4 regions of the Clostridium ljungdahlii DSM 13528 genome follow, and region 2 is predicted to be linked to each of the others. Evidence: riboswitches for the same ligand, from Rfam matches in the RefSeq annotation. Region 2 holds a riboswitch; each other region holds the start of a gene.

Region 1 (3,214 bases), 790 kb from region 2:
TGTATAGGGTTCCATTAACATAAGAGAAGAATTTTTTAATTGTTCTGGAAAAATAAAATGCAATTTTGCTAAAGGAGTATCTTTGTGAACAGCTAAAACAATTTCATCTTCAGCAGCAGGAATGAAAAGAGTTTTACTATTATCTAGATTTTCTCCATACCAATAAGTTAGTGCTATATCAAAACTATTATTTTGCAATCTATGAAATAGTCGTGGTTCTTCTAGTTCTACTAAATTGATTAGAAAAGAAGGATTCTCTAATTCAAAGCGACTCATTGGAATATACAAATGAAAGTTACCAATAATAGGTAAAGAAAGTACTGTTATTTTATCTTTATATCCAGGTTGTAGTTTTTTGGACATATATTCTAAACGATAAATCTCGTCTAATGTGTGCCTAGCTTGAGGTAATAATCGTTTTCCTTCAATTGTTAATTTTACACGTCTATGTTTACGATTAAAGAGTTGAACACCTAATTCATGTTCTAATGCTTGTATTTGTTTACTAACAGAAGATTGAGTAATATTTAGCTCTAAGGCAGTTTCCATATAACTGCCAGTATCTACTACAGTTATAAAATATTTTAATTGTTCTTCTGTCATTTTACCTCACCTATTCTGCTTTTTAATTAATTATATAATAACTTGAAATTGATTACAAGTATCATTTTCACATAGGATTCTTTCACTTAATAGCTATTATATTTTTCAGAATAAAAGTCTTTTCTTTAAAATATAATAGCAGTAGGAGGTGAATTTATGTTTTGTAATATATTTAAGGTAAATGGAGAAAAACATATTGGAAAACTTATTATAAGTATTATAATTGCAGAAGGAGTCGGAGCTATTAGTGCTTTTTTAGGAATGTCTAATCAAGAAATGTACAGTCAGCTTGTTAAACCTGTGTTTTCACCACCTGGTTGGATATTCCCTATAGTGTGGATTATTTTATTTTTTCTTATGGGTACAGCTGCATATAGAATATGGATTAGAGGAAAGCAAGGAGAAGATGTTAAGAGAGCACTGGTGCTGTATGTTATTCAATTGGCATTAAATTTTATGTGGACAATTATATTTTTTAGATTTCAGTTATATGGTTTAGCTTTTCTAGAATTGATGATTTTGTTAGTATTTATTTTAATGACGACTTTTGAGTTCAGTAAAATTGATAAAACAGCAGCTTATTTAATGATACCATACATACTTTGGGTGTCATTTGCAGGTATATTAAATTATGCAATATGGATGCTAAATAAATGACATATATAATTAGGTATTACTTTGAAAATATTTAATATTTTATATATTCACTCTTGAATGTTAAAATTAATTATTTTACGTTCAGAAGTGGATTTTTGTTTTTAAAGATATGTATCAATGAATCTTACTTAGTGGGAAAAGCAGATATCCCAAATCTTTGATTTGGTGATAGTCGCTTTCGCTGTGTGCAAGCAGATATCCCAAATCTTTGATTTGATGATAGTCGCTTTCTCTTTAGAGTTTTGTTTCTCCCACTAAGTTTAGATGAATTATCTAGGGGCGTAGCTACTGTTATCTCCCACTTTGATAAAAGTGGGAGTGTTACAGTAGGTAGCCATCAGATAAAAGGATTAAACTTTGCTATAATATAACATGTGTTTAAATTTGAGACTCTTTAGCATGTTGACCAATTTTTGTTATTGTAGTAATATAAAAATTGTATATATAATGTAAAAATTAAATAGATTTAATATCCCAGGGGGGCTGGTGTTACCGGCTGAGAGTAAGAATATAATTCTTAGACCCTATACCTGATCTGGTTAATGCCAGCGTAGGAAGAGGTTTTTATGTAGTTGATAAATAAAAGGTACAAACTTCCTAAGAGGTTTGTACCTTTTATTTTAATTAATAATGTGTATGTCAGATGAAAAAGGAGAAACTTATTATGAAAACATCTATGAAATTATACGAAAGCGTAAAAGACATATGGAATTCTTACTATGAACATCCATTTGTAAAGGGAATAGGAGAGGGAAACTTAGAAATAGATAGATTCAAATTTTATATGATTCAGGATTACATATATCTTTTTGATTATGCAAAAGTGTATGCATTAGGGGTGGTAAAAGCCAGTGAAGAAAGTATAATGCAGGGGTTCTCAAAGATGGTGGACAATATATTAAATGGAGAAATGAATATTCATAGGCATTATATGAAAAAAATTGGTATTAAAAAAGAGGAAATAGAAAATGTTAAAGCTTCTATTGAAAATATTTCGTATACAAGTTATATGCTGTCTGTATCTCAAATGGGAGATTTAATGGATTTAACTACTTCTCTTTTAGCTTGTATGTGGAGTTATTATTTAATTGGTAAAAAGTTGAGTAAAATAGAGGGGTCACTGGACAACGAGTTTTACGGACAGTGGATAAAAGGATATATATCTAGTGATTATGAAAAGGAGACTAAGTGGGTGATAGATTTGTTAGATTATTTGACGGAAAATATATCGGAAAAGAAATTTAACAGGTTAAAGGAAATATTTATAAATACAAGCAAGTATGAATGTATGTTCTGGGACATGGCTTATAACAAGGGGATGTGAAATCATGCTGGAATTTAAAAATGTAAGCTTCAAATATGAGGAAGATCCTGATTTCATTATAAAAAATCTCAATTTTAATGTGGACAAAGGGGAATTTATAAGTATAGTAGGTCCTAGCGGATGTGGGAAAAGTACTGTACTTAGACTTATTTGTAAGCTGGAAAAGGCTTTTGAAGGAGATATAATTTTAAAAGATAAAAATATAAATGATTTAAAAGGTTACATAGGATACATGCCGCAAAATGATCTTCTTATACCCTGGCGAACTATACTTCAAAATGTATATCTTCCTCTTGAAGTTAAAGGTGAAAATTTGAAAGAGGCACAGGTTCAAGCAGAAAAAATGTTAAAGGATTTTGGACTTGAAAAATATAAAAATAAATACCCGAAGGATTTATCAGGAGGTATGCGGCAGAGGGCGTCTTTTGCAAGAACTCTCCTTACGGGAGCAGAAGTGCTGCTTTTGGATGAACCTTTTAGTGCATTGGATGCTATAACAAGAGTTTCTATGCAGGAATGGATCATTGATAAATGGCTAGCTTTAGATAAAACTATATTATTTATAACCCATGATGTAGAAGAAGCTCTTTTTTTATCAACTAAGATATTTGTTACATCTGAAAGCCCAAT
Region 2 (3,214 bases):
GTCGTTTTAGGAAATACCTGTAGTATGATATTTTTAGCTTTAGTTGTATATCTATGCGATATGACTTCAAATCCAATAGGATTCTTTAAATTTTTAGGCATTCTATCATATAACATGTCTAAAACTTTTTCATATTCCTGCTTCCAATTTTCATATATGAATACAGGTGCTATTATAAAACCTATAGGGTAACCTGCTTCAGCAAGTTTAAAAGCAGATTCTATTCTTTTTTCTATTGAAGCTGTATAATGCTCATATTGTTTTATTATCTTATCTGTATTTAAACTAAATCTTATTTCCGTATGACCATTATGATTTATGTTTAAAAATCCATCTATATCATTGTACTTTGTTACGAATCTAAATCTTGCAAGCTTTTGATCTCCAAAGTATTCTATACTCTTTTTAAGTGAATTGGTATAAGGCTCCACAGGAACTGGATCGGAGGTTGCAGCACCTTCAAATACAGTTATTTCAGGATTTCTTTCATCTATATATTTTTGAGCCTGTTTTAAGATGTCATCAACATTGACATGAACTCTCACAAAAGGTTTTTCCCCTAATTGTGTATTTAAATAGCAGTACTCACACTGTCCAATACATCCACTAACTAAGGGCATTTGATAATGTGCCGAAGGCTTACAACTTTGAAATTTCAAGCTTTTTTTTACACCCACAACTAAAGTTTTTTTACCTTCCCTGTACTTTTCATATATATCTTTTCCTGGCACAGCTGACATAATTCTATTTGAAGACAATTTTATTATCTCAACCTTGTCATCATTTTTAAATCTATTATATATCTCATTTCCCAGAGAATATTCTAGGGTACCTTTTTCAAAAATAACTCTATGTGGAACAAACATTAATTACACACCTTCCTGATATAGAGTTTCTAAACAAAACTCAACTTATACCTCAAGCAATTCATAGGATGCTCATTAAAGTATGTGAAAAAATCAATAAAAATATTCTAAATAAAATCATCTATAATTCCAAGTCCCAGACAAATATTTTAATATGCAGATAAAAATAGCCATAATGCTTGTACAACATTATGGCTATTTTAAACCATTTTTATTCTGGAACAATCATAACTAAAACCTGTGAATTTTTTAATACTTTACTTGTTACAGATCCGATCATTCTAGCCAAACCCTTTTTATTAGATTTAGTCATAATTATCATATCAAATTCATCACAATTTGCCTTTTTCAGTATTTCATCTGCTACACGTCCAAAAACACAATATTTTTCAGGTTTATATTCTTGAATCTTTCTTTCAGCTCTATCTAAGATGTTTTCACCTTTTTTCCTTGCCATATCTACCATGCTATTTGATACACCCGTTTCATTTACTATAACTATTTCAGATACATACATAAGAGTTAACTGTACTTCATCTCTGGAAAACAATTTTTTTAAACAGTCAAGTGAATGCATACTTCTCTCTGTTTCATCTAATGGGACTAAAATTCTTTTCTTTTCCATATCAACACATCCTATCATTTTTATTAATTTGTTTTGTAACAAAAATCTTCAATTAATGCCATTATATCACACGTACTGCAAAAACTTTTATTTGGCTGCTATTGCTAACACCCTCCCACATTCCATTTATGTACATATGGGGAGACTTAGTCAATGAAGTAAATATTAAAATTTCATATTGCAAATTTTTATCACTGTAGTAAAATTAATGTATAAAACTTAATACTTTTGTGGGGGTGCTGCAAGGCTGAGAAGAGATCTTTCTCTAACCCTTTGAACCTGATCCAGATAAAACTGGCGTAGGGAAGCAACTTACATATTTTTGATTTTAAAGGTATATGCTTTTCTGCATATACCTTTTATTTTGACCTGATGGCTGCCTACTGTAATACTCCCACTAAGTAAAATTCAATTGATATTAATTTTAAAGTTACTAAATTAGGGGGGTAAAAATGAAAAAGGTATTAACAATTGCAGGTTCTGACAGCTGTGGTGGAGCTGGTATACAAGCTGATTTAAAAACTATGAGTGCCCTTGGCGTATATGGTATGAGTGTCATAACTGCTGTTACAGCTCAAAATAGCATAGGAGTACAGGACGTAATGGATGTAACTCCTGAAATTGTAGAAGCACAAATAAGATCTATATTTGATGACATACAAGTAGATGCAGTAAAAATTGGTATGGTTTCAAACAGCAAAACCATATCTGTAATAAAGAGGCTTTTAATAGAATACAAAACTAAAAACATAGTAATTGATCCTGTAATGGTATCAAAAAGTGGTTACTTTCTCTTAAAACCTGAAGCACAAACAGCTATAAAAGATCTGACAAGCATTGCAGACGTCGTAACTCCAAATATTCCAGAAGCTGAAGTTCTGACAGAAATGAAAATAAAAAGTAGCAGCGACATGGAAAAAGCAGCTTTTAGCATAAAAGAGCTAGGTGCTAAAAACGTGCTTGTAAAAGGAGGCCACAGATGCAATGATGCCAACGACGTTCTTCTTTATGAAAACAAAATATTAAACATAGACGGTCATAGAATAGATACTAAAAACACTCATGGAACAGGATGTACCTTATCTTCTGCCATAGCCTCCTTCTTGGCTAAAGGTGAAAGTACTGACAAATCCGTATATCTTGCAAAGCAATATATAACTAAGGCTATAGAAAATTCCTTTTCCATAGGAAGTGGCGTTGGTCCCGTGGGACATTTCATTGAATTATATAAAAAAGCTGATGTAGATTTCAAATAAACAGATTTCTAATATAAAGGAGTATGAAAAATGGATAATTTAAACTTAGACAGTGTGTCAAAAGTATTAACACAGGTAAGAAATAAAGTACCTCTTGTAGATTGTATTACAAACAGTGTCACTATAAATGACTGTGCAAACATTCTATTATCTTATGGAGCTTCTCCTGCCATGTGTGAAGCTTATGATGAAGTTTTTGATTTTGTAAAAATATCTTCTGCCCTATATATAAATTTAGGAACCCTCACAAAAGAACAGGAAGCTGCAGTAATCCTAGCAAGTACCTCTGCAAAAATCCACAATATACCTGTAATACTTGACCCTGTAGCTTGTGCTGCTATACCAAGGAAAGCTCAAGTTATAAATAGAATTATGCAAGTTGGTAAAGTAGATGTTATAAAAGGAAATGTAGGTGAAATTAAATTTCTTGCAGGACAATCTTCTAACGTAAGAGGAGTAGATTCCTT
Region 3 (3,214 bases), 2.0 Mb from region 2:
AAATTTTATAGATGTAATTTTTTTTGTAACTGTAGTAATGTTTAAAATATTAGTATATGGAAAACATATGAGTTCATTTAAAAGCTCATTTATTCCAGCATTAGCTTCAGTATTTGTATTGGTATCCATTGCCTGCATTTTTAAAACCAGAGGTCGTGCTAGATTTTTGTATATATGTAATTGCATTATAAGTATATTCATAGTTAGTGACCTAATCTATTATAAATATTTTAAAGATATCATATCTGTATCTGTCTTGATAAGCGGATTTCAATTAAATGCAGTAAAATCTAGCGTGGCTAATTTACTGGACTTTAAAGATTTTTTATATCTTTTTGATATTGTATTTATAATTCCTTTTATAAATAGGTATTTGACAAGCCAAAATAGGAAGCTTTCTACAAAAGTTAGAGTATCAATGTTTTTAGTATTTATTTTAGTAGGTATTTTTATTGATTTCAAAAGCTTTTATGCTTTATCAAAAGAACAACCAAGACTTCTTACAACTATGTATAATAAAGTGTATATAGCAAAAAAATTGGGTACAGTAAATTATCACTGCCTGGATATTTATAATTGTGTTTTTGCTAATATAAATAGACTAACTCCCGTGTCTAAGGACAAGTTTCAGGCTATAGAGTATTTTATAGATAAAAGCAAGTCCAGTCATGAAAATTTAAATGGAATCGGACAAGGTAAAAACTTGATAATGATACAGGTAGAAGCACTTCAAGGATTTGTTATAAATTCTTCTGTAAATGGAAAGGAGATAACCCCGAATTTAAATAGATGGATATCGCGTTCGGAATATTTTGATAATTTTTACTATCAGGTGGCAGCTGGAGGAACTTCTGATGCGGAATTTATGACAAACAATTCACTTTATCCTGCATCAGCAGGTGCAGCTTATTTGCTTTACTCTGGCAATGAATACAATGCAATGCCGAAAAATTTTAAGAATAAAGGTTATTACACTGCAGCTTTACACGGATTCAGGGAAAGCTTTTGGAATAGAAATGTAATGTATAGAAAATTTGGTTTTGATAATTTTTATGGCGAAAAAAGTTATAAGCAAAATGAGTCTATAGGACTTGGTTTAAGTGATAAATCTTTTTTAACTCAATCTGTGGAGAAGTTAAAAAATATGAAAAGCCCATACTATGCTTTTTTAATAACTCTAACAAGTCATTTCCCTTATGATGATGTAAATAAATATGGGGACTTTGATGTAGGAGATTATAAAGGAAGTCTTATTGGAAATTACATGAAGGCAATACATTATACAGATGAACAGCTTGGAATGTTCTTAGATGAACTAGACAAAAATGGTACTTTAAAAAATTCAATAGTTGTACTATATGGAGATCATTATGCAATACCTAAAGATAAACAAGATCAGCTTTTTAACTTTTTGAAGACGGGTTCCAAATCTGATTTAGAGTGGGAAAAGCTTCAAAAGGTTCCTATGTTTATTCATTTCCCTGATGAATCTGTGAAAGGAGTAAACCATGTTTATGGGGGTCAGATGGACATATATCCTACGGTATGCAATTTATTTAAACTTAAGGAAGAAGACATGCTTGGTAAAGACCTCTTTAATCCTGAGAGCGAAAGAGTTACATTTAGAAATGGTTCTTTTATAGATAAAGATTGTTATTATTCTTCACAAGATGATATTTATTATGATGTAAATACGGGAAATAAAATTTCTAAAAGTGATAAACTTGAAAAAGAAGAAGATTACATATTGAATCAGCTTGGTTATTCAGATTATATTTTGAGACATAATTTAATTAAAAAACTAAATTTGGACAAGAACAAATAATATATTTACATTTATTTGGATAAGTGTTAGTATAAAAATGTAATTAATCTAAAATTATTTATAGTGCCAGGGGTGCCATTTGTGCTGAGAAAAGTGAAAACTTTAACCCTTTGAACCTGATTCGGGTAACGCCGACGTAGGAAAGCTACTTTAATATTGGATTCAAAGCACTGTTTTTATAATAGTGCTTTTTATTTTTGTTAAAGTATAGGGAGAGAATAAAATGTTTGTAGATGCGCATAATCATATGGATTTTTATAAAGACAATTTAAGTAATGCAATTGATAGTATAAATCACAGTAATATCAAAACTTTGGGATGTTCTATGGATTTAGAGAGTTATATATTTACAAAAAAATTAAGTGAATATAATAAAAATATAACTCCATGTTTTGGAATACATCCCTGGGAGGCGCATAAAAACTACAAGGATTTAGATAAGTTCGATGATTATGTAAAGGAATGTAAAATTATTGGAGAAATAGGACTTGACTACTATTGGGTTTTGGAGAAAGAAAAATATCCTTATATGAATCTAGTATTTGAATACTTTTTAGGTAAAGCTAAGAAATATGACAAAATAACAAATATTCATACTAAAGGAGCAGAAAAGGAGGTATTGGATTACATAAGAAAATATGATTTAAGAACACCTATAATTCATTGGTATAGTGGAGATTTGAATATATTGAAAAAGCTTTTGGAGTATGGGTGCTATTTTACAATAAGTGTTGATATAGGATATTCTAAACTTACAGATGAGATAGTAAAAATTCTTCCTCTAGGCAGAATTTTAACAGAAACTGATGGCCCTAATTCACTTGAATGGATAAATAAAAAATATGGATATCCATCTGAAGTTATAAATATTGTAAGAAAAATTTCTTTAATAAAGAATCTCCAGTTTGAAGAAGTTAGAGAAAAAATTTATGACAATTTTAATAAATTAAAATTATAGACTGAAGGTGCTTATATATGGAAAAAACAAAAAACATTCAAAGTAAAATATATCCTATAGCTACAATAATAATAGTTGTGATTATATGGCAGTTAACAATAAACTTAGCCCATGTTCCTCAGTATATTATTCCTTCTCCGCTGGATATTTTAAAAACTCTTGTATCAGATTTTCAAAATATAATGGAAAATACGGGAACCACATTGTACGAGTCTTTTATAGGTTTTTTTATATCTATAATATTTTCCTTTATATTAGCTATAATAATGGATAGTTTTGAAATTGTGAGAAAGTCAATATATCCTATTTTACTAATATCTCAAACTATTCCAACTATAGCAATTGCACCTTTGTTTATAATATGGTTTGGGTTTGGGGTACTTCCTAAAATAATAGTAGTGGTAATGGTATGCTTTTTTCCGATAGTTGTA
Region 4 (3,214 bases), 210 kb from region 2:
AGTGATTGTAAAGATACCAGGGAGTCAGCTGTTTATAACTATATGCCGGTAGAATAGGGATAACGTACTTGGTTTAGGTATGTTACCCAATTATTAAAGCTTTTTTATTTTAATTCACACTTTATTTTATTTATTATAGTGTTATCAGAAATTGTAAATAAGTTATCTATAAGATTAGTTCTAAAACTTCCTATACCGGTAACATGATGAGAAAGTTCTCCGCATATTCCCATAAGTGATACAGCTAAAATAGTAGCACCAAATATATCTAAGGAAGAAATATAACTTGCTATAAGTGCAGTAACCATACACCCTGTACCTGTTACCATTGAAAGCATTTCACAACCGTTTTTTATTAAATATGTTTTGCTGCCGTTAGTTATTACATCTACTGCACCAGTAGCTGCAATAACAGAATTTGTTCTAAGGGATAGTTTTTTTACAATTTCTATATTTTCATCAAAGTTATCCTCTGTTATCTTATCACATTCCCCTGCATCTATTCCTTTTGCATTGCTTTCTATACCACAAAGTGCTCTTATTTCAGATAAATTACCTTTGATGACGTCTGGATGACACTGAGAAATAAATTTCTTTGCATAATTAAACCTCAATTTACTGCAGCCAACACCAACAAGATCAATTACTTGGGGAATTCTTTCTTTAAAAGCCGTTTTGCCTGAAATCAACATGGATTTCATTCTAACATCGGTTATATTTCCAAGGTTAACTCCAAGTGCGTTAGAAGCAGATGTAATTTCAGAAACTTCTAGAGGATGCTCGGCCATAATAGGTTTTGCCCCAATAGCAAGCATTGCATTTGCACAATCATTTATTGAAATTGGATTTGTAATATAATGAATAAGAGGTTTTTTTATTTTAACATTGCGTTTTATTTGCAATAGGTTGTTTATCAGTGTCTGTTGATTTGTCATAGACTTTTACCCCCAAGTCTTTCTGAATCTTTATAAGCATTCCATTTTTGCTTAATGTTCCTAAAAAAATAAAGGCAATTGTTCCACCAATAATTGTAGCAGTAAAGAATAAAGGAATATAAAACATAAGTGAAAGGCCTTTTTTGCCCCAGAAATATGTCATAATAGGCGATGAGACAACAGCGCCTATAATACCTGTTCCGATAACTTCACCTAAAACTGCAAAAATCAAAGTATTCTTAGATATTCTATATAAAAATCCTGCTAAAAAAGCTCCGAAAACAGCACCTGTCAAAGCTAAAGGTGGAATTCCCATAAGAAACATTCTTATAATTCCAATACAAACAGCACAAAGCAGCGCATACCAAGGTCCAAAAAAAACTGCACATGTAATATTTATAACAGAAGACATAGGACACATTCCTTCTATACGAAGAATTGGCGAAATGACAACTCCCATTGCCACCATCATTGCCAGCATAAGTTTTTTTAATAGTTTTGAGTTTCTTTCCATAATAAAGTACCTCCATAATAATATTTATTTTCTAAATTTATCACATAGGAAATAAACATCATTATTGTAGGCATAATTTTAGAGTAACCAAATAGCAATTCCCTATATGACAAATCATATTGGTCGGTCGAAGCTCAAAAGCTTCCTCTCACCTTGAAACACAAGTTCCCTCGCTATTTAGTTGTATTTTTATTATAAAGCCCCGGGCGCTCCCCCACTGCTTTTTAAATATAAAAAATGGAACATACCTTGTAAGGCACATTCCATCTACACTCATAAAACATACAAAAACAGCATAAATTAAATATTTCCTTACGTCGGCATTATCCGAATCAAGTTATAGGTCGAAGCATATACTTCCTCTCAGCATGCTTAAGCATGCTCCCTTTTTATGAAAATCATACCATATGTCTTCCATGTATGCAAATTTTTTTTATTCTATTATAGATACTTTTTAAATCCTTTAACCACATCATTGTTATATCCAATTGATTCATAAAATTTATGAGCGTCTTTTCTCTTGAAAGCTGATACTAACATGGTAAAATAGCAGTCTTTTTTCCTGGCAAAGCTTTCAATAAAAGTCATTAGAGTCTTTCCGATTCCCATTCGTCTACAATTATTTTTTACAATTACATTTTCAACGACCATAAAGGGCTTACATTCGCCGCCAAGGTCCTGGCAAATAATACCTAATAATGAGCCAACTAAAGTATTATCACTATCTTTTGCTCCAATTAATATATAGTTTTTGTTTGAATTAATTAATGTAAACTTATCCTTGAATTTTTGCAAATTTGTTTTTTTACCTAAAAGTTCCTCATATAAATTTGATAAGTCATTTAAATCATCATATGTTATTCTAGTTATAGTAACCAAATTTATTTCACTTCCCTTTTCTAATTCTAAGTTCACATCACATTATAGTTTAGAATTTTACATTTTTTATTGCTTTTACTGCTGTAAATATTGTTTAAAATGCTTTGAAATAATATCTTATATAAGAGATAACTTTTAGAAATTTTTGCCATGTATATCTGCAGGTGACTGATTTGTTTGTATGCTTTTCTTATTATGCATTCTAAAAGCAGTGAGCAGTGCTCCGAAGGCACATACAATAGTTAGAACAATATATACATATTTCATCCCATATACGAAAATATCATCTCTTCCTGTAACATAGTCTGTTATACGATAACCTATCTTAATGCTCATAAAACTATATAGGAGGCTTGTGGAAAGTATAATTCCTATAATTTGTCCTAAGTTCCTCACAAGAGAATTGACACTGCCAGCTATTCCTAGTTCATTTTTAGGAACTGTTGACATTATGAGTGAATTATTTGAAGGTTGAAACAAGGATTGTCCTAAACCTAATACCACAATATAAATTATAATCTTTGTGATAGAAGAATATTGATTTAAAAATGATAGAAATATAAAACTTATACTCATAAGCAAAAGTCCTAAAAAACTTAAAAGCTTAGATCCTATTTTGTCTGACAAGTTTCCTGAAAACGGAGAAATCACAGCCATGACCAGTGGCTGTATCATCATTATAAGACCTGTTATACTAGAGTTTAGTTTCATTGCATCTTGAAGATAAAAAGGTATTATAATTATTGAAGCATTTAGACAAACAAATGATATAAATGCACAAAATAAGCTTAAAGAAAATACGTTGTTCTTAAAAATTTTCATTTGTATGAGAGGTTTTTCTATTTTATTTTCTAATACAATAAATACTACTACAAATAGAATAGAT

Evidence for each region. Region 2 has a riboswitch for thiamine pyrophosphate ahead of thiD (bifunctional hydroxymethylpyrimidine kinase/phosphomethylpyrimidine kinase). Riboswitches for the same ligand answer to the same signal wherever they lie in the genome.
Region 1: it holds a riboswitch for thiamine pyrophosphate, as region 2 does, so the genes downstream of both, tenA (thiaminase II) here and thiD (bifunctional hydroxymethylpyrimidine kinase/phosphomethylpyrimidine kinase) in region 2, are expected to answer to the same signal.
Region 3: it holds a riboswitch for thiamine pyrophosphate, as region 2 does, so the genes downstream of both, CLJU_RS04330 (TatD family hydrolase) here and thiD (bifunctional hydroxymethylpyrimidine kinase/phosphomethylpyrimidine kinase) in region 2, are expected to answer to the same signal.
Region 4: it holds a riboswitch for thiamine pyrophosphate, as region 2 does, so the genes downstream of both, thiW (energy coupling factor transporter S component ThiW) here and thiD (bifunctional hydroxymethylpyrimidine kinase/phosphomethylpyrimidine kinase) in region 2, are expected to answer to the same signal.

The regions. Positions count from the first base shown of each region.
Region 1 covers NC_014328.1:2,816,518-2,819,731, reverse strand. Annotated here, with positions in the region: gene CLJU_RS12530 (LysR family transcriptional regulator) at 1-603, opposite strand, end outside; gene CLJU_RS12525 (TspO/MBR family protein) at 760-1,260, shown strand; TPP riboswitch at 1,727-1,834, shown strand; gene tenA (thiaminase II) at 1,925-2,584, shown strand; gene CLJU_RS12515 (ABC transporter ATP-binding protein) at 2,589-3,214, shown strand, end outside.
Region 2 covers NC_014328.1:3,608,245-3,611,458, forward strand. Annotated here, with positions in the region: gene splB (spore photoproduct lyase) at 1-866, opposite strand, end outside; gene CLJU_RS16280 (universal stress protein) at 1,078-1,491, opposite strand; TPP riboswitch at 1,714-1,815, shown strand; gene thiD (bifunctional hydroxymethylpyrimidine kinase/phosphomethylpyrimidine kinase) at 1,944-2,747, shown strand; gene thiM (hydroxyethylthiazole kinase) at 2,778-3,214, shown strand, end outside.
Region 3 covers NC_014328.1:968,440-971,653, forward strand. Annotated here, with positions in the region: gene CLJU_RS04325 (LTA synthase family protein) at 1-1,825, shown strand, start outside; TPP riboswitch at 1,884-1,985, shown strand; gene CLJU_RS04330 (TatD family hydrolase) at 2,049-2,783, shown strand; gene CLJU_RS04335 (ABC transporter permease) at 2,801-3,214, shown strand, end outside.
Region 4 covers NC_014328.1:3,820,745-3,823,958, reverse strand. Annotated here, with positions in the region: gene CLJU_RS21460 (MerR family transcriptional regulator) at 1-57, shown strand, start outside; gene thiM (hydroxyethylthiazole kinase) at 105-902, opposite strand; gene thiW (energy coupling factor transporter S component ThiW) at 880-1,449, opposite strand; TPP riboswitch at 1,742-1,847, opposite strand; gene CLJU_RS17265 (GNAT family N-acetyltransferase) at 1,891-2,328, opposite strand; gene CLJU_RS17260 (MFS transporter) at 2,464-3,214, opposite strand, start outside.